DNA from 3 places in the Lactobacillus sp. 3B(2020) genome. Region 1 is predicted to be linked to each of the others. Evidence: predicted binding sites of a transcription regulator. Region 1 holds the regulator's gene; each other region holds the start of a gene.
What was found. Region 1 encodes Rex, which represses fermentation and respiration genes when NADH is low (regulators of the CRP and FNR family bind a similar motif). Its sites were predicted from a motif close to TTGTGAANTANTTCACAA; they were not measured.
Positions count from the first base shown of each region.

Region 2: the regulator Rex is predicted to act here: its motif matches at 4,865-4,882, upstream of adhE (bifunctional acetaldehyde-CoA/alcohol dehydrogenase).
Region 3: the regulator Rex is predicted to act here: its motif matches at 5,747-5,764, upstream of pdhA (pyruvate dehydrogenase (acetyl-transferring) E1 component subunit alpha).

Region 1 covers NZ_CP047410.1:1,736,911-1,745,238, forward strand. Annotated here, with positions in the region: gene groL (chaperonin GroEL) at 1-911, opposite strand, end outside; gene groES (co-chaperone GroES) at 962-1,243, opposite strand; gene GTO83_RS08770 (hypothetical protein) at 1,510-1,941, opposite strand; gene GTO83_RS08775 (redox-sensing transcriptional repressor Rex) at 2,229-2,867, opposite strand; gene GTO83_RS08780 (ABC-F family ATP-binding cassette domain-containing protein) at 3,041-4,987, shown strand; gene GTO83_RS08785 (glycerophosphodiester phosphodiesterase) at 4,984-6,633, shown strand; gene fusA (elongation factor G) at 6,701-8,328, opposite strand, start outside.
Region 2 covers NZ_CP047410.1:426,927-435,254, reverse strand. Annotated here, with positions in the region: gene GTO83_RS02060 (amino acid ABC transporter permease) at 1-497, opposite strand, end outside; gene GTO83_RS02055 (amidase) at 637-2,103, shown strand; gene adhE (bifunctional acetaldehyde-CoA/alcohol dehydrogenase) at 2,178-4,796, opposite strand; gene brnQ (branched-chain amino acid transport system II carrier protein) at 5,207-6,553, shown strand; gene GTO83_RS02040 (NADPH-dependent oxidoreductase) at 6,595-7,332, opposite strand; gene GTO83_RS02035 (M1 family metallopeptidase) at 7,390-8,328, opposite strand, start outside.
Region 3 covers NZ_CP047410.1:991,979-1,000,306, forward strand. Annotated here, with positions in the region: gene GTO83_RS04945 (FAD-dependent oxidoreductase) at 16-1,164, shown strand; gene preA (NAD-dependent dihydropyrimidine dehydrogenase subunit PreA) at 1,157-2,446, shown strand; gene GTO83_RS04955 (HesB/YadR/YfhF family protein) at 2,507-2,884, opposite strand; gene GTO83_RS04960 (HD domain-containing protein) at 2,964-3,620, opposite strand; gene GTO83_RS04965 (GNAT family N-acetyltransferase) at 3,735-4,265, shown strand; gene GTO83_RS04970 (carboxymuconolactone decarboxylase family protein) at 4,518-4,835, opposite strand; gene GTO83_RS04975 (cupin domain-containing protein) at 4,837-5,259, opposite strand; gene pdhA (pyruvate dehydrogenase (acetyl-transferring) E1 component subunit alpha) at 5,975-7,066, shown strand; gene GTO83_RS04985 (alpha-ketoacid dehydrogenase subunit beta) at 7,069-8,046, shown strand; gene GTO83_RS04990 (dihydrolipoamide acetyltransferase family protein) at 8,063-8,328, shown strand, end outside.

The DNA of each region.
Region 1 (8,328 bases):
CCAAGGTCGTCAGAAATAACTGTCCCACCAGTCAAAACAGCGATATCTTCAAGTTGAGCCTTCCGCCGGTCACCAAAGCCAGGAGCCTTAACAGCAACCACGTTGAAAGTTCCCCGAATCTTGTTCAGAACAAGAGTTGGCAAAGCTTCACCAGTAATATCATCAGCGATGATCAAAAGAGCCCGACCTTCTTGAACAACTGATTGAAGTAATGGCAAGATATCTTGGATGTTTGAAATCTTCTTGTCCGTGATCAAAACGTATGGGTTGTCCAAGTCGGCTTCCATCTTATCATTGTCAGTAACCATGTATTGAGACATGTAACCACGGTCAAAGCTCATCCCTTCAACGACGTCAACACTGGTGTCGACCCCACGAGAATCTTCGATAGTGATAACCCCATCGTTACCAACCTTTTCCATGGCATCGGCAATCAACTTCCCAACTTCTTGGTTAGCAGCAGAAATAGAAGCGATTTGGGCGATGTCATCCTTGGTCTTAACGTCGTGGCTCATCGTCTTTAATTCTTCAACAGCGGCATTCGTAGCCTTTTCAATCCCACGACGAATTCCAACTGGGTTAGCACCGGCAGTGACGTTCTTCATTCCTTCGTTAACAATTGCTTGGGTCAAAACCGTAGCAGTCGTCGTTCCATCACCAGCAATGTCATTAGTTTTAGAAGCAACTTCAGAAACTAACTTAGCTCCCATGTTTTCGAAGTGGTCTTCAAGTTCAATATTCTTGGCGATCGTAACCCCATCGTTAGTGATCGTTGGAGAACCATAGCTTTGTTCCAAAACCACATTCCGACCCTTCGGACCAATGGTGGTCTTAACCGTGTCAGCTAACTTATCAACTCCGCGAAGCATTGCACCCCGTGCATCTTCAGCAAACTTTAATTCCTTTGCCATTAATTCTCACCTCATCAATTTTATCCAAGCTTAATTTTTAAACGAAAAACTTAGTCAATAACCGCAACTAAATCCTTCTCATGAACAACTAAGTACTTTTCACCGTCATATTCAACTTCGCGGCCGGCATACTTATCAAATAAAACCTTATCGCCTTCCTTAACACTAACGGCAACTACTTGACCGTTGTCCAAAGTCCGGCCTGCCCCAACGGTAATTACCTTACCAGTAGTTGGCTTATCCTTAGCGTTAGATGCTAAGACAATCCCACCAACCGTCTTTTCTTCTTCTTCAGCTTTCAGAACTACGCGATCTCCTAATGGCTTTAACACGTTAATCCCTCCAAATATATTTTTTATTTTAAGTAAAGTTAGCACTCAACACGATGCAGTGTTAGCACTTAATGTTCTCTAGTGCTAATTACATTTTCTACTATATCACGGTTTAGTCAGATTGCAACAAAAAAGTTTGACCTTTTTTGACTTTTTTAAAAGCGGAATGGGAGAACTACTCTGCTTAAAACCTGGTTTTGCATCGCATTTAAAAATAAAAAAGACTAGAAAGAAAAAGAATTCCTCCCTAGTCTACACCACTTATTCTAACCCAAATTAACGATCAAAGACTGCTGATTCGACCGATCATGATTAGTAATCACTGTCGATCGGTGATGGCTGTCTTTGGCATATTCATCTAAGACTTTCTTAGCAGCCTGCCATTGTTGGTTAAGGTGCTGAAGTTCACCTTGGTTGTACAAAACGCGTAACCGCAGTGTTTGTTCAGCCGTTAATTGCCATTCCTGCGTATTTGGATTATAACGAGATAATAGCCGTGGGGCCTCCATTGGCCCATCGACGATCAAGTTTTTCAACAGCACTGCAATTTCATTTTGTTCTTCTTCAGATGCGCGACTAAACCACTTGATCTTAAAACGAGCTGAATTTGAAACGGCATCAAGCGCCAAATCAAGATTCAGCCCCCGCATCCGTTGATATTGGTAATTTGCTTCTTGATATTGTGCTTTTGAAATCATTCCCCTGTACTCCCTAAAACAAACTTAGATTAACCGGTTTCCCCTTAGTTTATCTCCCATTTAACCAAAGAGTATTACCTTTTTATTCATTTCATCATTTGAATAACTAATTTGCGCTATCCTCATATGTAGAAAAACAACACTAATAAATTATAAACAATTTCAGCATAAAATGGTAGCTCAATTTAAAATTTGCTAAAGCCTAACTAAAAAACTGCACCAAATACCTGGCACAGCGCTAACGAAAAGTTTTCCTGAGTCACACCCACTCAGAGTTAATAATTTAACTATTCATTTACCTTATTTGTTTCAATAAAGTAGATCAAGGTCTGCAATTCATTGGTTAAATCAATATTTTGAACTTGCACATTCTTCGGCACTGACAACCGCACCGGGGTAAAGTTTAAAATCCCGTGTACCCCAGCAGCAACTAATTCATCAGTTACCGCTTGAGATTTGTCACCAGGCACCGTCAAAATAACCGCATCAATTTGCTGCTCTTTGATTTGCTTTTTTAACTCTGAAGCCGGGTAAACTGGAATTCCACTCTTAATCGTATTGGCTAATTCTGGCTTTGGATCAAAAGCGGCACTAATTCGTAAATTCGTGCTTTGATGGAAGTTATAGTTCATCAATGCACTACCCAAACTCCCGACCCCAACAAGAGCTACACTCGTTAATTTATCTTGGTTTAGAATTCCACGGAAAAACTTTAATAAACTTTCGACATCATAGCCGTAACCACGCTTGCCCAGTTCACCAAAGTAAGAAAAGTCCCGCCGAATCGTCGCTGAATCAACTTGGACTGCTTCTGATAATTCGGTTGATGAAACCCGTTTTTTATTTGCGTTTAACAAGACGTTTAGATAACGGTAATAAACCGGCAGACGCTTGGCTGTCGCCCGCGGAATTTTCCGAGATGGCATGTTTTTTTCCTCCTCAACTTCCAACTTGTGAATTTTCCATATAACTTATTCTAGCAATTCCCTTTAGCTTTGTGAACCTTATTGCAATAAAAGTTATTTTTTTGATCCGAAAAAGCATGGTAGAATCATCAGTGGACAATAATATTCGTTTAAAGGAAAGATAGGTTAAACCCATGTTATTAATGCAAACTAATGACGTCCTCCGCCGATTTGGCGCGGACGTTTTATTTCACAATATCAATCTGCAAATTACTGATCATGCCCGGGTCGCTCTTGTTGGTCGCAACGGAGCTGGTAAAACGACCCTCTTAAAGATCTTAGCCCAGATTACGGAACCGGATGAAGGCACCCTTGCCGTCGCTAAAAACGTCACCATTGGTTACCTCGCCCAAGATCAGGGGCTGGATAGTCAAAATACCATTTGGGCCGAATTAGACAGTGTTTTTGCTCCACTTCACCAAATGGAAAAAACCATCCATCACTTGGAAGAGCAACTTGCTGAAGTTGATTCAACAACTCCGCGGTATCAAGAAATTTTAAATAATTACGACCGCTTGCAAACTACCTTTAAAAAGCAAGACGGATTTGCCATTGAATCAAAGATGCGTGGGGTCTTAACTGGCTTTGGTTTCCCCGAAAGTATGTATGAAATGCCGGTCAATTCCCTTTCTGGGGGGCAAAAAACTAAGCTTGCCTTAGCCAAGATCTTACTCCAAGCCCCAAACTTACTGATTCTCGACGAACCAACTAACCACCTTGATATGGGCGTTTTAACTTGGCTAGAAGATTACCTCAAGAGTTATGCGGGGGCCTTGTTAATTGTTTCCCACGACCGGTACTTCTTAGACAAGGTAGTCAATGAAGTTTATGATCTTGACAATCAAACTTTGACCCACTACACCGGGAATTACACCGCTTTTATGCAACATAAGGCCGAACGGATTAAAGCGGAAATGAAACACTATGAGCAACAACAAAAGAAGATTGCGGCACTTGAAGATTTTGTTAACCGCAACATCGTTCGCGCCTCAACAACCAAGCGAGCTCAAGCCCGCCGGAAACAACTCGAAAAAATAGATCGCCTTGAACGACCGGTTAGTGATGACCGTTCAATCCACTTTAGCTTTGAATACGGCGAACCCAGTGGAAATGACGTTTTAGCCGTTAAGGATCTCAAAATTGGCTATCATGAACAAGCCATCGCTGGTCCCTTCAGTTTTAAGGAACAAAAAGGGCAACGGATCGGTATTATCGGGCCAAATGGAATTGGAAAATCAACCCTGCTTAAAACTTTACTCCATAAGTTACCAGCGATTAGCGGGGAAGTAAAATTTGGCGTTAATCTTCAAATCGGTTACTACGACCAGGAACAGCAACAACTCCATCCCGAGAAAACCGTTTTAAACGAAGTCTGGGATGACCATCCCGAAGTTCCCGAAACCGATATTCGCTCCTTATTAGGGAGTTTTCTCTTTGTTGGTGATGACGTCTTCAAATTGGTTAAGGACCTTTCTGGGGGCCAAAAAGCACGGCTGGAATTAACCAAGTTGTCCTTTAAGCCGATTAACTTCTTAATCCTTGATGAACCAACGAACCACTTGGATATTGATAGTCGCCAAGTACTTGAAACCGCCATTAATGAATTCCCAGGGACGGTCCTTTTTATCTCCCATGATCGGTACTTTATCAACCAAATAGCAACTGATGTTCTTGCCGTTACCAAGGATAAGATGACCGCCTACGAGGGTAATTATGATGATTACCTCGCCGCAATCGCTAAGCCAACTACTAATCAAGCCTCAACGATGACTAATGAAAATTCTGTGCGTCCAAGGGGGTCAAAAAAACAAACTTCCTACCAACAAAGTAAGGAAACTCAACGGGCCCGGCGGAAGCTCCAACGCCAAGTTGACAGCTTAGAAGAGCAGATGAACGAACTCAGTGAGCAACAAGCCCAGATTGAAGAAGCAATGAGTCAACCGGACATTGCTACTGATATTGCCAAATTAAGCGATCTCCAAAAGCAACTTGATACGGTTTCTACTCAGCTTGACCAAGTTGAAACCGATTGGACAACGGCCGCGGAAGAGCTTGAACAATTTGATGCCAAACAATCATGATTTCAAGATTAAAATCGTGGGGTCCTCTCGTTGCCCTCGGCTTTTTATGGGAGCTCCTCAATCACTACCTGTTTTTGCCCTTAGTTTGGCAAATAACGACGCCCCTTTTAAAGGCCGCCAGCATCCCTTTTGTTTCGCTTACTAACACAACGTGGTTAATTACTCATCGGTTAATAATCGTCATCTTGCTAATTATTGAGCTGTTTGTCGTCCTAGGCCTTTTTACAAGCGAGCTAATTAGTATCGTTATCGCCGCTAAAGCGATTACTGATGGCTCCTTTACGTGGAAAACAAGCCTGCGGCAATGGCTAAAACACTACCGCTTACTTGGCGGTCCATTAGTGTTAGAGACTGTGATTCTCATTTTAGCCTTAGCCCCCTGGGTAAGCCTAATCTTTAAAACGCCACTCTTTGTCGAACTTCGCTTACCGGAAATTCTTTTAGATTTTCTTTTCCGAAAACCCACCTTTTTGATTTTAGGAGTCATTACTAACCTTGTCTGCCTTAGTCTTACCATTCGGTTCTTACCAACCATTTGGTATCAAATCAATCAGCGAATGGCTTTTAAAACAGCTTGGCAACATAGTCGAACTAAGGCGCCGGTTGTTTGGCAAGCCACTTGGCGAATTAGCATTTTAGCAAGTGGTTTTAGCGTGCTCATCACTTTAATCGGGCTCGCCATCCAAGCAAGCTGGCACCCCACACCAAGCTTAACCCTGGCACTGATCCAATGGGGACATCTAATAATCCTCACGCTTAGTGGTGGATGGTTTGTTGATCAAGTTCTCCAAACCCAAAGACCACGTCGGCAAAAGGGTTGGGTGTTAGGCGGGGGATTATCACTACTTTTTCTCGGGCTTGCATTCACTGAGGCTCAGTGGTATTTCCAACCACTCCGGCGTCCAATGGTAATTTCCCACCGGGGAACTAATGCTAATAATGCGGTGCAAAATACCTTAGCAGCATTAAAGAAAACACGGCATGATCACCCAACCGCGATCGAAATGGATATCCACGAAACCCGGGATCATCAGTTTATCGTGGTGCACGATGAAAATTTAAAGCACCTAACTGGGATCAATAAACGGCCCCACCAATTAACCCTCCGTGAATTAACTAAGCTCCGAGTTCATGAGCACGGTCATTCCGGAAAATTAGTCAGTTTTTCTCACTATTTGAAGGTGGCTGATCAACTTCACGTCCCTTTAATCGTTGAAATCAAAACTACTCCGGCCGATTCAACCACAATGGTTAACCATTTCAATCGCTTATATGGTCAAACTTTAATTCGTCACCATGCCTATGTTCATTCATTGGATTATCGAGTCATTCAAAAGTTACATCAGCTTAATCCACAGTTAAAACTCCTCTACCTTCAGCCCTACACCATAACTAATCCACTTTCAGAGGTTGGTGAAGATATGGAATATTCAACCTTAAATCCCCACTTTATTCGCCAAACCCACCAACTAAAACAATTAGTTTTTGCTTGGACCGTAGATACAAAGTGGGGGATTAGGGAAATGTACTTTTACCACGTTGATGGAATCATCACTAATAATTTAAGTGAAGCAAAGCAAACCCTCGCCAAGCTTCAAAACCAACCTTCCATAACCAAACGAATGCTAGTTTACTTGTTTTTCTAATTTTATGTACTAAAAAGGCCAGGACGTCTCCTGGCCTTTTTATTTTTGGTAACTAAGTAATCGGAAATTACTTGTTGCCACCGTTCTTTTCGATGATTTCTTCTTGGATAGACTTTGGCACTGCTGAGTAGTGGTCAAAGGTCATCGTGAAGGTACCACGACCTTGCGTAGCGGAACGAAGGGTCGTAGCGTAACCAAACATTTCGGAAAGTGGAACGAAGGCGTGAACGAGTTGAGCGTTCCCACGTTCTTCCATCCCGTCGATTGAACCACGCCGTGCAGTAACGTGACCCATCACATCACCAAGGTTGTCTTCAGGGGCAACGATATCAACCTTCATGATTGGTTCAAGAATAACAGCTTCACCCTTAGGAGCAGCGTTCTTAAGGGCTAAGGAAGCAGCAACCTTGAAGGCTGCTTCAGAAGAGTCGACTTCGTGGTATGAACCATCGTAAAGCTTAGCCTTCAAGTCAACCAATGGATAACCAGCTAGCACCCCGTTAGCCATTGCTTCCTTCAAACCTTGTTCAACAGCTGGGATGTATTCACGAGGAACAACCCCACCGACAATAGCGTCTTCGAATTGGAAGCCTTCCCCTTCTTTAAGTGGCGTAAATTCAATCCATACGTCCCCGTATTGACCCTTACCACCAGATTGACGAACGAACTTACCTTGTGCAGAAACTTGCTTCGTAAATGCTTCACGGTAAGAAACTTGTGGCTTACCAACCGTAACTTCGGCGTGGAATTCACGACGAAGCCGTTCAACGATGATGTCCAAGTGCAATTCACCCATCCCGGCGATCAAAGTTTCACCAGTTTCAGGGTTCGTTTCAGCCTTGAAGGTTGGGTCTTCTTCAGCTAACTTTTGTAGTCCCTTGTCCATCTTGTCTTGGTCATTCTTGGACTTAGGTTCAACTGAAACTTGGATAACAGGTTCTGGGAAGTCCATAGATTCAAGTTGAAGTGGGTGATCAGGGTCAGTTAAGGAATCCCCAGTTGTAGTGTTCTTCAAACCGATCGCAGCGGCAATATCACCAGAGAAGACTTCTGGGATTTCTTGTTGTTGGTTAGAGTGCATTTGAAGCAAACGACCAATCCGTTCCCGCTTACCCTTAGTTGCATTAAGCACATAAGAACCAGATTGAAGAGAACCAGTGTAAACCCGTAAGAAAGTCAACCGTCCAACGAATGGATCAGTAGCAATCTTGAAGGCCAAAGCAGCGAACGGCTTGTCATCACCGGCCGTCAATTCAACTTCGTTTCCATCTTCATCAGTAGCGACAAATGGCTTAACATCAAGTGGAGATGGCAAGAAGTCAATAACGGCGTCAAGCATCATTTGGATCCCTTTATCCTTGTAAGCAGAACCTGCTAAAACAGGGAAGAGTTCAATATCCAAAGTAGCCTTCCGAATAGCCGCCTTGATTTCGTCAACTGAGATTTCGTCACCTTCAAGGTACTTTTCCATGATATCGTCGTTAACATCAGCTAACGTTTCAATCATTGCATCATGACGCTTTTGGGCTTCTTCCTTCAAGTCGTCTGGAATATCAACCGTATCCCAGTTTTCACCAAGCTTATCTTCGTCGTAAATGTAAGCCTTCATTTCGATCAAGTCAACTAAACCAACGAAGTCATCTTCAGCACCAATTGGCATTTGAATTGGCAATGGAGTAACGTTCAAACGGTCCT
Region 2 (8,328 bases), 840 kb from region 1:
GTTCCCTTAAATAAGTCTAGCAATACATTCCCTAATGACGGAATGGCGATCCGAAAAGCTTGGGGAAGCAGAATATGATAAACCACTCCAAGGTAGGAAAAGCCAAGTGAAAGGCCTGCATCCATTTGTCCCGGATCAATGGCAAGAAAAGCTGACCGATAATATTCAGCCACAAAGGCCGCTGGGACAATCGTTAAGGAAGTAATCGCGGCTGGTAAGGCATCTAGATTTAACCCAAAATAGGTTAGAAAGAGGACCACTAACATTGGCACACCCCGGAAAAAGGAAATATAAAAACGGGCAGGCCATTGTAAAAACTTTATTCGGCTAATCCGCATTAACATCAAGATAAAGCCCAAAATGTTTGCAAGGCTAAAACAGACTACTAACAAAAATAAGGACATTGGCAGACCACTTAAAATCGTTGGAATTGAGTCGAAAGCCAATTTAGCATCAAAAAAGCCTGGTATTGATAATCGAGTTAACAAATCCCCCATTTTTGATCCCTTCTCTTTACAAAATTAACAAATTAGTGATGATTCGTCTTTAATTTAACCACGATTGTTAAACGCTTACAAGTTAAAAGTGATATCATAAAAATAGTTCTTGTTCCCCGTGAAACATAGGAGGTTGCTGATGACAGAAAATTTATTATTACAACCAGCTATCAAGCTCGCCCAAATGATTAGGGCAACAGAGATTTCAAGTAGTGAATTAATCGATACCGTCTTTGCAATGATTGAAAAGCAAAATCCGCAATTAAACGCGGTGATTAGTGAACGACAAGCGGCAGCGAAAAAAGAAGCTACTCAATTACAAGATCATGGTCAACCATTTCTTGGTGTTCCCCTTTTGTTAAAGGGGCTTGGACAAGCTAAAGCAGGACTTCCATCAACCAATGGTAACCGCCTTTTTGGTAATACCATTGCCCAAAGCTCCAGCAATTTTACCAAAGCACTGGAAGCTGCCGGCTTCATCATTATCGGCCAGACTAACTATCCCGAATTTGGCTTTAAGAACGTTACGGACTCGAAAATGTACGGGAATGCCCATAATCCGTGGAACCTCGATTACTACCCTGGCGGTTCTTCCGGTGGGGCAGGAGCAGTAGTTGCCGCTGGTATGCTTCCCCTAGCTGCCGCAAGTGACGGTGGTGGTTCGATTCGAATCCCAGCTTCTTGGACGGGAACCATTGGCCTAAAACCAACCCGTGGCCGAATCGTAACGGGACCAGGTGATTGGCGATCTTGGCAAGGAGCAGCTGGTAACTTTGCGATTACCCGGTCAGTCACCGACACCGCCCAATTATTAGATTGTTTGCAAGCTCTTCAACCGGCCGCGGTTTTCCAAGTTCCACTGAATGAAAAAGGGTTTGTTAACCAATTAGCTACCAAGCCAAATTTAACGGTTGGTTACACCACTGTTTCGCCAGTCGGAACACCCGTTGACCAAGAAGCGATTGAAGCCGTTAAAGAAGCGGTCATATTCTTAGAAAGTCAAGGAATTAAAACCGAAGAAATTACTTGGCCAACTGATGGTAAACACCTCATGGATACTTATTACTTGATGAACGAAGGCGAAACCGCCGCCATGTTTGACCAAATTGAAGCTGGTTTAGGCCGGTCAATTACGAGTGACGATATGGAGCCATTAACTTGGGCCCTCTACCAAACCGGGACTCATGTTACTGCTAGTCAATACAGTCGCGCATTGAGTACTTGGGATTTTGCGGGTGAACAAATGGCTAAGTTCCATCAGAAGTACGATCTACTTTTGACCCCATCCACGGCAATGACGGCGCCGAAGATTGATGAGCCATTAAATACCGCAGCAGAAATTGATACCATGCTCCACATTACCGAATTAAGTCCAAAGGAGCAACAACAATTCATTTGGGACCAATGGTTAGCTGCCTTAACCCGGTCACCATTCACCCAGCAAGCTAACTTGACCGGTGAACCAGCAATTAGTCTTCCAACTCACGTAACGAAAACCGGCTTGCCAATTGGTATTCAATTTGTGGCTGGTAAAGGACAAGAAAGTCAGTTACTGCAAATCGCTAAACTTTTTGAAGATCATCATCAGTTTAAATTTTTACATTAGCAAAAAAGGTGCAATTGAGAAAATTCTCAACTGCACCTTTTTGATTTATGAGGACTGTTAGAGCATAAGATTAATTAATTAGTTTCGACCCCTTTACCATCGTACTCAGCAATCATGATCTTCTTAAGGTCGCTGATTAATGGTTCTTGTGGGTTAGCCGTTGTACATTGATCTTCGTAAGCCAAGGTAGCTAACTTGTCAACCACCTTGTCGAAGTGGGCCTTGTCAACCCCCCATGCCTTCAGACTAAGGGTTACCCCAACAGAGTGGGCTAATTCCTTAATCTTGTCACAAAGCTTATCGATCAATTCCTCGTTCGAGTCACCCGTTAAGCCAATCGTCCGCGCAATCGTTGCGTAATCGTCAGCAGCCCGGAAGGCTTCGTACTTTGGCCAAGTGCTGAACTTCTTAGGCAAGGTTGCGTTGAACTTGATAACGTGTGGCATCGTGATGGCAATACAGATTCCGTGGGTCAAACCAAACTCCCCACCAAGCTTGTGAGCAATTGAGTGGTTGATCCCAAGGAAGGCATTCCCAAAGGCCATCCCGGCTAAGGTTGAAGCGTTGTGCATTTCAGCCCGGGCTGTTTCATCTCCATTGTAAGAAGCCGTCAAGTTATTAAAGACCAACTTAATTGCTTGCAAGGAAAGTGGCCGGGTGTAGTCAGAAGCCATTGAAGATACGTAGGATTCAATAGCGTGACACAGAACATCCAATCCAGAAGCAGCAATGTTACCCTTTGGTACGGTATCAACGAATTGTGGATCGACAATAGCAACATCAGGTGTCAAAGCATAGTCAGCTAATGGGTACTTAACGTGCGTTTCGGAGTCCGTGATAACTGCAAATGGTGTTACTTCAGAACCAGTCCCAGAGGTCGTTGGGATCGCAACCATTTGAGCCTTCTTTGGCTTATCGAACCGGTAAGCCCGCTTCCGAATATTCAAGAACTTTTGCTTTGCACCGAAGAAGGAAGCATTTTCGTTTTCGTAGAACATCCACATCCCCTTAGCAGCATCCAATGGTGAACCCCCACCAAGAGCAATGATTGTATCAGGCTTAAAGGACTTCATTAAAGCGACCCCTTTTTGAACCGTATTTGTACTTGGGTCTGCTTCAACATCAGAGAAGACTAAGTATTGTACATCATTTTGCCGTAACTTCAATTGGTCAACAACAACGTCAACGTAGCCGTGAGCGTAGATTGATGGTCCAGTAACGATGAAGACCCGGTTAATGTTTGGCATGTCCTTGAGGTAACGAACAGAGTCCCGTTCGAAGTAAATCCGTGGTAATTTAATCCATTGCATGTTATTCCGCCTCTTGGCAATTGTCTTAATGTTGAGCAAGTCGTAGTCAGTAACGTTATGGGAAATGGAGTTTTCACCCCATGAACCAGTCCCTAAGGTCAAAGATGGCGTCATCCGGTTGTAGATGTTACCAATCCCCCCAAGGCCAGATGGTGAGTTAACAATAACCCGGGAAGCCTTCATTTCAACCCCGTATTCACGAGCAAGATCCATATCAGTAGTTTGGATAGCAGCCGTGTGTCCTAGCCCACCGTAGTTAAGAAGGGCACTACACTTAGCAAAGGCATCTTCCTTACTTTCGGCCCGGTAAACAGAAAGTACTGGACTTAATTTTTCACCAGAAAGAAGCTCCTTTGGACCAATTTCGTTGATTTCAACTGCTAAGACTTGGGTATCTTCAGGAACCTTAATGTCAGCCATTTTAGCAATCTTCATAGCAGACATCCCGGCAATTGGACCATTAACACCACCGGTCTTTTCGTTGAACATCGTCTTTCGTAACTTAGCGTGTTCTTTCTTTGGGACAAAGTATACTCGGTTGGCTTCTAAGCCGGCCTTAACTTCTTCGTAAATGTCTTTGTCAATTACGGCACTGTTTTCAGTAGCACAGATCATCCCGTTATCGAAAGTCTTGGAAAGTACAATATCATTAATTGCTCGGGCAAGGTTAGCACTTTTTTCAATGTAAACTGGACCGTTACCAGGACCAACCCCTAAGGCTGGTTTACCAGTAGAGTAAGCAGCCTTAACCATTCCGGGGCCACCCGTAGCAAGGGTGCAGGCAATTCCGGGGTTGTTAATCAAAGCAGTACTAGTTTCCCGGCTTGGTTCGTCAATCCATTGAATGGCACCTTCTGGCGCACCAGCAGCGATAGCCGCGTCCCGAACAATCTTAGCAGCATGACGGGAACATTCCAAAGCTTGGGGGTGGAATGAGAAGATAATTGGGTTCCGCGTCTTCATCGCAATGATGGCCTTAAACAACGTGGTTGACGTTGGGTTGGTAACTGGAGTAATCCCGGCTAAAACCCCGAGTGGTTCAGCAACCGTGATCAACTCATCTGCCTTGTCATCCTTAATAACACCAACAGTGTGATCCTTACGAATGTTGTGCCAAATTTCTTCAGTGGCAAACATATTCTTAATTGCCTTATCTTCAACGACTCCCCGGCCAGTTTCCTTAACCGCTTCAATCGCTAATTCCATGTGCTTGTCTTGCCCAGCTTCAACCATTTGGTGAGTAATGTAGTCAACCTTCTTTTGGTCAAAGCCTTGCATAATATCGAGGGCTTCGTGAGCTTTTTTAACTAGCTTGTCAACCATCGCTTCCGCGCGAGCCTTCTTATCAACTTCAGGGGTTTGAGCTTCATTCTGCTTAGCCATTCTAAACAGTCCTCCTTGAACTCTTAAATCATTTGTATCTTGTTTACGGTTATAAGTTTACGGGAGTAATGTGAAAAAGTCAACAAACTTTTCGGCTTGTTTTATTGGGTTTTACTCTATTGTTAAACGTTTGCTTGTGAAACTATTATCATTATCGTTTTGAACTAGCCCGTTTTAAAGATAATGGAAACGGATACAAATGATGTGTAAATAATTCGCTAACTGCTTTTACTTGGCGCTAAAAAAATATTGGTCTAGTTTTGAGGAGAATTGGTTGGTCCACGTTGAATTGCAGTTCGGTTGTTGTTTCTTCCTTGATTAACCCATTTGGGCTAAAACTAGGAACGCTTAATAGTATGGTATAATGTTTGATTGTGTGAAAATCGAAATTAAACTTTGAAAGGAATACGATCAACGTGACAAAATTACGCTCAAAAGATTATCTAATCCTTGGTTCGCTCTTTTTTGGGATGCTTTTCGGCGCTGGCAATTTAATTTTTCCCATTCATCTTGGCCAATTAGCTGGTCAACATTGGCTCGTAGCGGCTGGAGGATTTTTACTTTCCGGAGTCCTCTTACCATTTTTAGCCTTGTTAGCCTTGGCTTTAACTCGTTCGACCGGGATTGATGGCCTGGCCAAGCCACTTGGTAAATGGCCGGCATTAATCTTTCTAATTGTCGTTCAAACTACCCTGGGACCTTTGTTTGCGACCCCACGAACGGCAACCGTTTCATATGCGATCGGCATCGCCCCACATATTCAAGCCCATAATCAAAGGCTGGTGCTACTGATATACACCGCCCTCTTCTTTACTTTGAGTTACTTAGCAATGGTTAATGCGAGTAAGATTACCGATTGGATTGGAAAATATCTTAATCCGCTCTTCTTGTGTCTGTTAGCAATCATCTTTATCTTGGCCTTCATTCACCCCATGGGTTCCGCCAAAACCGCGACTTTTACTGCAACCTACCAGAATCGTGCCTTTTCAAATGGCTTTTTAGAAGGATATAACACCATGGATGGCCTTGGTGCCTCCATCTTTGGGGTAGCCATTATTACCACCCTCCGTGAAATGGGGGTTCAAGACCGTAAAACAGAAGCCCTCGCTACCATCCGCAGCGGTCTGATTGGAATAAGCGGGATCGCCATCATTTACGTCGGTTTAATTTGGCTAGGAGCAACAAGTCGGCATCACTTTAGCTTGGCAGCGAATGGCGGCACCACCCTGGCTCAAGTTGCTCATTTTTATCTTGGTACCGGCGGAGATATATTATTAGCTTTATTAACTATTCTCGCCTGCATTACGACTGGAATGGGACTGGTATCGGCCTTTTCGCAAGATTTTCACCGGCTTTTCCCTAAAGTTTCTTATCAGAACTTCCTCCGCCTTTCGTGTGGGATCTCATTTTTAATTGCTAATTTAGGTCTTAATTCAATCATTAAGTGGTCACTACCAATTTTGGTTTTTCTTTACCCATTAATGATTGCCTTGATCTTGCTCGGAATTGTTTCGCCACACTTTAAGCAGCAAGTTCTTTTATATCGCTTGACCACTTGTTTAACCTTAATCCCAGCTTGCTTTGATCTAGTAAAAGCCTTACCACCGGTACTTTCGCAGACTAGCTGGGCACAAATGCTAATTGATTTTGCCAACCACTATTTACCCCTTTATCCAATTGGGTTTGCCTGGTTGCCATTCACTTTGACCGGCTTAATCTTGAGTTGGTTAATCGTTAAATTACCTATTTCTAAATAAAATGGAGTTTTCCAACTACTTTGATTGGGAAACTCCATTTTTTATTTAACAAGTTCAAATCCTTGTTTCTTAACAAATTGAGCCACTTTTGGCCGGCGTAATTCAGCAAAAAAAGTTGCCTGAGTTTGGGTCCAAGTCGTATCTTTTTGATGGCTTGAACGATGTAAATAATACTGGTGGACCGCTTGATCATAATCTTTAAGCTCGGTAAAACCGGTTCTAGGATATTGATCGACGGCAGTAAATTGGTTGAGTGGCAACCGGGGCTTGACTTCGTTCTTCACCGTTGGTATCCCAATCGTCATCCCAAAGAGTGGTACTGTTAATGCTGGCAAATTCAATAACTCTGCAACACGCGCCAGGTTATTCCGAATGCCACCGATATAGCAAATTCCTAACCCCATTGATTCCGCCATTAAGGCCATATTTTGAGCGGCAATCGTGGTATCAACCGTCGCTACTAAAAAAGATTCCAAGTTCTTCAAAGGGGCTAAGCTTTGATGATTCGCCTTTAAAATTTGCGCTTGCCGGTTCAGGTCAGCAACAAAAACAAAGAAACCACCACTCTTTTTCACATAAGCGGCACTTTGCGAAATTTCGGCAAGTTCATTGCGAACCAATTGATCCTTAATATCCAGGATAGTAAAGGCTTGAACAAAATTTGAGGAAGAACCAGATTGAGCAGCTTGGAACAGCTTTGTTTTTACTTCATCACTCAACGACGTAGCTTCAAAATCACGTACCGAAACGTGGTGTTGCATTTGATTTAATAAATCCATTTACGTTTTTTCCTTTCAAAAAAGGCGCGGAAACCAGTTTTCCGTGCCATTTTATATTTACTTCGAAATCATCCTTGTCACGGCTTCATTGACCGCTTGAGCCTCAGCTTGAACTAAGGCTACCTTGGTCTCAACGACTTTAACATCCATTTGAATTTCCCGGGTTAAGCCAGGCGTATTGACTTTGGGCTCAAAAAAGGCCTTAAATTCAGCAAGACGCGCTGGGGTATGGAAGATGGCAGAAGTAACCGTAATAAAGGTTGCAAATTCCATGTCGCCACCGACCGTTGCATCTAGCCAGTCCCATTCGTCACGAATCCAATCCCAGGCCGCTTGTTGACCAGCTGGGGTGGCAAGTAAGCCCCGGTACCAAGCCCGAAGATCTTGCGGTTTAATGGTCTTGGCATCTTCAAAACGATCAATTAACTTACCAATCAAGGTTGCATCCTTAGTCTTAGTTAAGGCAAAGCAAAGGTCTTGCTTGTAACTAGGATCACTCGTTTGCTGATAGTCAGCTAATAATTGGTCAAAGAGTTCACCAGAGCCAAAGTTAACCACTTCATTTTGCAAGACTAAAGCCCGTACGTCTGCTGGCAATTTAGCTGCTGAATGTTGTTCAAACAAGGCGTGAGCGGCGGCAATTGCGGCCGAATCTTCCGCGTAGAGGGCAGCTGACAAAATCGTTGGCCGCATTAGTTCAGCATCAAAATCATCATTTATTTGTTTTTCCCAACCTAACCGCTTAGTTTGATCAGCACTCAAGGTTGCAAAATATTGCTTTAAGTTAGTTTCACTTGGTGTGTTTGGTTCGATAAAGTCCCGCAATTCACTTGCGATTCGATAAAGAGCATCATTAACGATGGCTGACTGGCTAGCCTTAAACTTGCCAAGTAAACCAACTAAATCAGCGTAGCTAATTTGGTGAGCTTCCGCTAGGAGACGGAGGTCTTGTAAGAGTTGTAATTGCGTAATATGGTCTAGTTCGTTTAAGTGATT
Region 3 (8,328 bases), 740 kb from region 1:
GTGTGAAGATGCACCATGTCAAAGGCTTGTCCAGCGCATACTGATCCAGCTCGTTTCATCCGGAGTTTACGGTTTAATAACATTAAGGGAGCAGCGGAAACGATTCGGGAAAACAACGCTTTAGGGGCAGTTTGTGCACGGGTTTGTCCAACGGAACGCTACTGTGAATCGGCATGTACCCGGGCAAAAATTGATCATCCAATTAATATTGGGGGCCTGCAACGGTTCATTACGGATATAGAACAAGAGATGGGGATGCAAATCCTAAAAGCTGGTAAGCCAACCGGTCAAAAAGTTGCCATCATTGGTGCTGGTCCAGCGGGACTTCAAGCCGCCACAACTCTACGGCAATATGGGGTTGCCGTTACGATTTTTGAGGAGCACCCCAAGGCTGGGGGCTATTTAACTTATGGAATCCCTGAATACCGGCTTCCTCAAGAAATTGTCGATTATGAAGTTAAGCGAATTATCGACCTTGGGGCTGAAATCAGATGCAACATTAAAGTTGGTAAAGACATCTCCTTTGATCAATTAAAGGCTGATTATGACGCTGTTTTAGTCACTGTTGGAAACAGTAAAGCCAAGACCTTACCGATGTTTGAACATAATATTTGCACTGAATCAGCAATTTCCTTCCTTGCACGGGTTAAGAATGGGGAACTTCACGAGAACGAATTACCTGATCATGTTTTAGTTATTGGTGGTGGGGATGTTGCAATGGACGTTGCCACAACCCTGAAAAAACTAGGCGTTTCAAACGTTACGGACGTTGCCTATGAAGAATTTAACGAATTTAAGGCTTCTAAAAACGAATTAGCTGGGACCCGTAAAGCTGGTGTCACTTTGATTGATGGCTATGTTCCAACCAAAGTAGCGACTAACGTTGTTACTTTCAAACACCGGAAACTCGATGCTGAGTTGACAATTAAGGCGGATAAAATTATTTACGCAGTTGGTCAAACAAGTGACTTAACGGGTCTTGAGATTGATTTACAACATAGCGAAAGCCAACTCTGGTCAGCTAAGTATCAAACTAAGGATGCAAAAGTCTTTGCAGCTGGAGATTTAGTTGATGGTGACCAAACGGTTGTTTTTGCCGTTCAAAAAGGAAAAGAAGCCGCCAAAGTAATTATGAATACGCTAGGGGGTGTAAATCATGATTAAAAAAGATTTAAGTGTTGATTTTCTGGGAGTTCATTTTGAAAATCCGTTCTGCCTTTCTTCATCGCCAGTTGGCAACTGTTATGAGATGTGTGCCCGAGCCTATGATGCTGGCTGGGGTGGGGTAGTTTTTAAGACAATTGGCCCTGCAGACTTCAAAGTAGACGAAGTTTCTCCTCGATTTGATGAATTAACTAAGGAAGACACACCATTTGTGGCCTTTAAGAATATGGAACAGATTGCTGAACACCCGCTTGAAGAAAACCTTACCGATCTGCGAAAATTAAAGACTAATTACCCTAATAAAGTTTTGATTGCTTCAATTATGGGTCGAAATGAAGCTGACTGGGAAGATTTAGCTCGTCAAGTAGAAGCCGCTGGAGCAGATATGATTGAAATGAATCTTTCCTGTCCACAGATGACCTCTCATTCGATGGGAGCGGATGTTGGGACCAATCCAAAACTTTGTCAAACATACTGTGAAGCTGTTAAGCGTGGGAGCAAACTACCGATGATGGCGAAGATGACACCAAATATTACTTCCATGATTCCGGTGGTAAAAGCCTGCATGGCTGGAGGAGCCGATGGGATTGCGCTAATTAATACCGTTAAATCAGTTGCCAATATTGACCTAGAAAAGAAGGTCGGGCTCCCAATCGTTAACGGGAAATCGTCGGTTTCTGGCTTATCCGGGAAAGCAGTCAAGCCCATTGCGCTTCGTTTTCTTCAAGAAATTCGGTCTGCCGCTGGTTTGGAACAAATTCCGGTTTCTGGAATTGGGGGCATTGAAACCTGGTCCGATGCTGCAGAATTTATTCTTTTAGGGGCGACAACTTTACAAGTCACCACTGCGGTTATGCAATATGGGTACCGGGTTGTTGAAGATATGAAAAACGGCCTCATGCACTACATGGATGAGCAAGGGGTTGACCACTTATCTGAGTTAGTTGGCCAGGTCACTAAAAACATCATTCCTGCCGAACAACTTGATCGGAATTATAAGGTGTATCCAAAAATTGATTGGGACAAATGTATCGGTTGTGGTCGGTGTTTTATTTCCTGTCAAGATGGTGCGCATCAAGCTTTAACTTGGGATGATGAAAAACGCCTCCCAACTTTTAATAAGGATAAATGTGTTGGTTGTCAGCTTTGTGCTTTAGTTTGTCCAGTTCATGCAATTACCCTTGGAGTAGTTGAGACAAAGCCAGGACGTAAGGGTGATCCAAGCAAGGTAGACGTTGCCTCCCAACGATTACCAAGTGGACCTTTCCGACATTTAGCGTAACGAAAAATGAGACTAAGAGTCGCAATCAATGCGATGAACTTAGCCTCATTTTTTTTAAGTTTAGTTGGTGTTGCAGTCTGTGTGTTGACTTGCAGAAGCAACAGTATCAAGCTTGCTTCCATCATTTGGGGTGAAGTAGAAAGAAGGCCCATCAATGGATTGATCATAATCGATTTGGGCATCAAGTCCTTCGAAGAACCAGTAATCGGAAGATTGAACATAGAAGTGAATTCCATCGATTTCAGTATCAATAACCGGGTTGTTTGGGTGGTCACACCGCGCTAATCCAGCCGAAAAACCAGAGTGGGCGTTCGTTGACCCGTAAACCTTACCAAAGAATTTTACCCCTTGACCTGCTTTTAAGTGCATATCTTCCTTAAACCATTGAATAATCCGGGGACTTAAATTAAGTTTTGAAAGTGGTGCATTTTCTGCCATAGTGTTATCTCTCCTCGTAATCGCTTCCAATTTGTAAGCTTAGGATATCACAGTTTTTTAAATTGAAAAAGTCTTTCGCTCAGGCTTTTCCTTCCCACTCGGCCAAAAAACGATCAATAAACTGATGAATAAAGGCCTCACGTTGTTGGGCAATTTTTTTGGCACTTGGGGTATTTAACATTGTTGCTAGTTTAAAAAGCTTTTCGTAAAAATGATTAATAATGGTTTCGTGATCGAGATTTCGATACTCAGCCTTAGTAATCTGTGTGCGGGGGGCAATCTTTGGATCATAGATGATTTGATGATGTTTACCGCCATAATAAACTGCTCGGATGATTCCGGTTGCTCCCAAGGCGTCTAACCAATCTGCGTCTTGGGCAATTTGACCTGCCAAGGATAATTGAGGATGTTGGCCTCCAAGAGTACTAGCAAAGGACATTTGAGTGATCGTTGCCATAATCTCTGCTTGTTCAGCTGGTTGGTAGGCTTGATCCTGTAAAAAGGTTTTTACGTCCGCTTTCGCTTTTTCCACATCGTCGATTAACTTGTCATCGATGATGTCGTGTAAGTAACTAATAGTGACTGGGAGGAAAGGATCAATTCCTTCCTCTTCAGCAAGGTGAGTAGCAAGTTGGGCGACCCTGCGGAGATGGTCCATTCCGTGACCAGTAACATCATCACCAAGTTTACTTTGGGCAAAGTTGATTACGGCCTTAATTTGTACTTCGTGGTTCAAAAGACTCCTCCAATCGAATTTACTTTTAGACAGATTGCTTGTTTTTGCTTTTAATTTCGTGTTATGTTGTTATAACATGTTTTGAAACTAAATGAAAGCGAGGGTGTTAGATTAATGCACTTAACAAAAGCATCGATGGATGATTTAAATCGGATTGTTGAAGTTTTGGAAGATGGGAAAAACCAACTTGCCGAGCGAGGAGTTGATCAATGGCAGGGGGACTATCCAAATCCAGAACAAGTTAAGGCGGATATTACAAATGGCTTTGCCTACTTAGTTCACGATTCGGATCATGAAACGGTTGGGGTATTCTCAATTCTTCCCGCACCAGATCACGCATATGATGAATTAGATGGTAAGTGGTTGCTAGAGACGGATCGGTATCTAACGATTCACCGGGTGGCAATCCACTCTGACCATGCTGGTAATGGCTATGCCTCACGTTTGTTTAGGGATGTGATTGATTTTATTAAGATTCACCGGGAAGATATTGTTTCCTTACGAATCGATACGCATGAGGATAACCACGCAATGCAACACCTCATTGAAAAGTTTGGCTTTCAGCGTGTTGGCACCTTGCACGGAGTTTATCGGCCAGAAGAAACCAGTTATGTTTACGAAATGCTTACCCAAAAGACAAAGTAGGATAAGTTTAGTAAAACTCGGGATTTAAAAAATTGATCAGCAAAATATGAACGAGAGACTGGGAAGAAATACAAGCTTCTTCCCAGTCTCTTGTTCATCTCCGGATGTTACTCAGCAATTACGGCCAGCAGTGGCCAAGCAAATTAGTTGATTGGCGCAATCTTCTTGCTGTTTACCTTGTTTCTTTTTACCTTTTCTAGGACGTTGAGAAGGTTTTCTTCCAACCTCCTTATTACATAATTACAGTAAAATTTAATTCCAAATCTTCTTGGCAATATTAAATGCACTCCAGGCATTTGGCCAGCCAACATAAAAGGCAAGTTGGGTAATCATTGCACTAATTTCGGTTTTCGTAATGCCGTTGTCCTTGGCAACTTGCATATGGTAAGGAAGTTGTTCAAAGGCCCCTTTTGTAATTAAAGCAGTAACCGTCAAAAAAGAACGATCCCGGGGTTTCAAAGAATCTTCATCTGCCCAAACCTTGCCGAATAAAACATCATCGTTTAAAGCGGCAAATTGAGGAGCAAATTCTCCTAGTTGATCGCGACCTGCGGTTTGTTTTTTTGCCATGTTAATCATTGCCTCCTAATTGAGCGTATTCTTCGTCACTAACTGGTTCAAGCCATTCGCTTGTACCTTTAGTAATTGCTAGGTGAGAGAACCAAGAATCGTTAGTTGCCCCATGCCAGTGCTTAACGCCTGGTTTAATAACAATTACGTCACCAGACTTCAAGAGTTGGGCTGGTTGGCCAGCTTCTTGGTACCAACCTTCTCCGGCAGTAACCAAAAGAATTTGGTACCCGTTATGGTGGATATGCCAGTTATTACGACATCCCGGTTCAAAATTAACATTGGAAACGTTGATGTCAATCTCCCCAGTAGGGGCAACTAAACCGTTCAGATAACTATCACCCGTAAAGTACTTAGTAAATGCAACATTTAAATCCCCAAAACCAAATAGGTCATTTTTGACTGCTTCTTCATTTTTCATCATTGCTATAAAACCTCTTTTCTAGGTTTTAGTATAAAAAAAGGACCGATAAAACTGAAATACTCTTTTTTAGTAAAGTTTCATTCGAAAAATGAATTAAAGTTTTCGTAGCCCCTTGGCTACTTTCGATTGGAATATTTAGGTTGGGCATCCTTAATAAGATGGAAGTCCAAAAGGTCCATAAGGGTTAGTAAAGTGTTCAAAATTCTTTAGAAAGCATTGATTGTTTGATCAATCAACTAAAAATAGTGCGACTGTTCTTATTTTAAATAATTTAGGATTGCTAACACTAAATCAGCTGGTCTTTCATTCCAAATGGGACTTACAACAAGGGCAACGTCATAAATGTGAAAATAAGAATATGATTTTTTTACCATTAAAAATCACCATAATGCTGAAAAACCAGTAATATTCTCGTTTGTGAACTAAAAATTAGTAGCAAATTTATTATAGGAAAAAAGTTTTGGCGAGGTAATTCTAGATAATAGTTTTGTGAAACCGCTAACAATAATAAAAAAACTGAAATTTTTTCACTTCACATACTTTTTAGGCAGTTGGTCACAAAAGTGATTAAACCGTTTTCATTTATTTGACAAAACCTGGTATGTTTGTGAATAAACTTAATTTTACGAAAGTATTTATTTTCACAATATTGAATTATTTTCAAAAAGATTTATATTATATGTAAGCGCTAACGAAATAAAGGAGGGCATTGATAATGACACAATTAGACTTCGAAAGTCTCAAGCACACACCTAAATATGAGACTTTACAAGTACTTAACAACGATGGGGAAGTTGTGAACCCAGATTTGGCTCCCGACCTCTCTGACGATCAACTTGTTGACTTGTACAAGCAAATGCTTTGGTCCCGGGTTCTGGGTGACCGTTCCACAAAATTAAACCGGCAAGGTCGGTTAGGGTTCTTCGCACCAACTGCTGGTGAAGAAGCTTCTCAAATGGGGACGAGTGCCGCAATGGACAAGGGGGACTTCCTTTTAACTGCTTACCGTGATATTCCTGAACTGGTAAAGCACGGTTTGCCACTTGAAAAAGCATTCTTATGGTCAATTGGTCACGTTAATGGGAATGTTTATCCAGATGGTTTGAATGCTGTTCCACCTCAAATTATCATTGGGGCTCAATATGCCCAAACTGCTGGGGTTGCCCTTGGCTTAAAGAAGAAGGGTTCCAAGAATGTTGCTTGGACGTACACCGGTGATGGTGGTACTTCTCAAGGGGATTTCTATGAAGGAATTAATTTTGCCGGTTCCTTCAAGGCACCTGCATTATTCGTTGTTCAAAACAACGGTTATGCAATTTCCGTTCCTCGAAAAGTTCAATCCTCTGCTCCTGTTTTGGCTCAAAAGGCTGTTGCTGCTGGTATCCCTAGTGTTGTTGTCGATGGGATGGATATCTTAGCAGTTTACGAGGTTACTAAGCAAGCTCGTGAATGGATTGCTGCTGGTAACGGTCCAGTCTTAGTTGAAACGATTTGCTACCGGTTCGGTGCTCACACCCTTTCCGGTGACGATCCTAAGCGTTACCGTGACAAATCAGAAGAAGAAGAATGGTTCGCAAAGGACCCACTAATTCGGATGAAGAAGTTCCTTGAAAACAAGGGTCTTTGGGATGACGACAAAGAAGCTGCCTACAAGGAAGAAGTCGAAAACGACATCGACAAGGCAATGGAAATTGTTGAAAATCAACCAACTCAAAAGGTCTCTGAATTCCTTGAAAACACCTTTGACGAAACGCCAAGTGCAATTGAACGTCAAGTTAAGGAATACCAAGCTAAGGAGGGCAACTAATCATGGCTAAATTAACAATGGTTAAGGCGATCACGGACGCCATGGACGAAGAATTAGCCCGTGATGACAAAGTTTTAGTTTTCGGTGAAGACGTTGGTAAGAACGGTGGGGTCTTCCGGGCAACCGATGGACTTCAAGAAAAGTACGGTGAAGACCGGGTCTTTGATACGCCACTAGCAGAATCAGGGATTATGGGTCTCGCAAACGGGCTTGCCTTTACTGGTTGGCGGCCAGTTCCAGAAATCCAATTCATGGGCTTTATTTTTGAAGCCTTTGATGAAATTGCTGGGCAAATGGCTCGTGAAAGCTTCCGGACGGCTGGTCATTTAAAGATGCCGGTTACCCTTCGGACACCATTTGGTGGTGGGGTACACACGCCAGAACTTCACTCGGACTCACTTGAAGGTTTAGCTGCCCAAACTCCTGGTTTGAAGGTTGTTATTCCTTCTGGCCCATACGATGCTAAGGGACTTTTGATTTCCTCAATTCGTTCGGACGATCCAGTTATGTTCTTGGAACACATGAAGCTTTACCGTTCTATGCGTGAAGAAGTTCCTGATGAAGCTTACACGGTTCCATTGGACAAGGCCGAAGTAAAACGTGAAGGTACTGATGTTTCAATCATTAGTTATGGTTACATGCTCCAAGAAAGCCTTAAGGTAGCTAAGAAGCTTGAAGGTGAAGGCATTAATGCTGAAGTGCTTGACTTGCGGACGGTTGCTCCACTTGATGAAGAAGCAATCATTAACACGGTTAAGAAGACTGGCAAGGTTGTCTTAGTTCAAGAAGCTCAACGTTCTGGTGGGGTTATGAACCAAGTTGCATCCTTGATTGCTCAAGAAGCTATCCTTTCTCTTGATGCACCAATCAAGTTTGTTGGCGCTCCTGACACGCCATACCCATTCAGCGCTGCTGAAGATGAATGGCTTCCAAATGCCGATGACATTGAAAAGGCTGTTAAGGACACCGTCAATTTCTAACGAGGTGAAATGAGTAATGAGTGAAAAGTTTCAATTTAAACTACCAGACGTTGGTGAAGGAATGGCCGAAGGGACCATCGGTGAATGGCACGTTGCTGAAGGCGATACCATTAACAAGGACGACGATTTAGTTCAAATCGAAAACGATAAGTCGGTTGAAGAATTATCCTCACCAGTAACTGGTAAGATTACAAAGATTTTAGTTCAACCAGATGAAACCGCTACGGTTGGCCAAGTATTAGTTGAACTTGAAGTTGCCGATGGTGAAGGTAACGTTAGTGG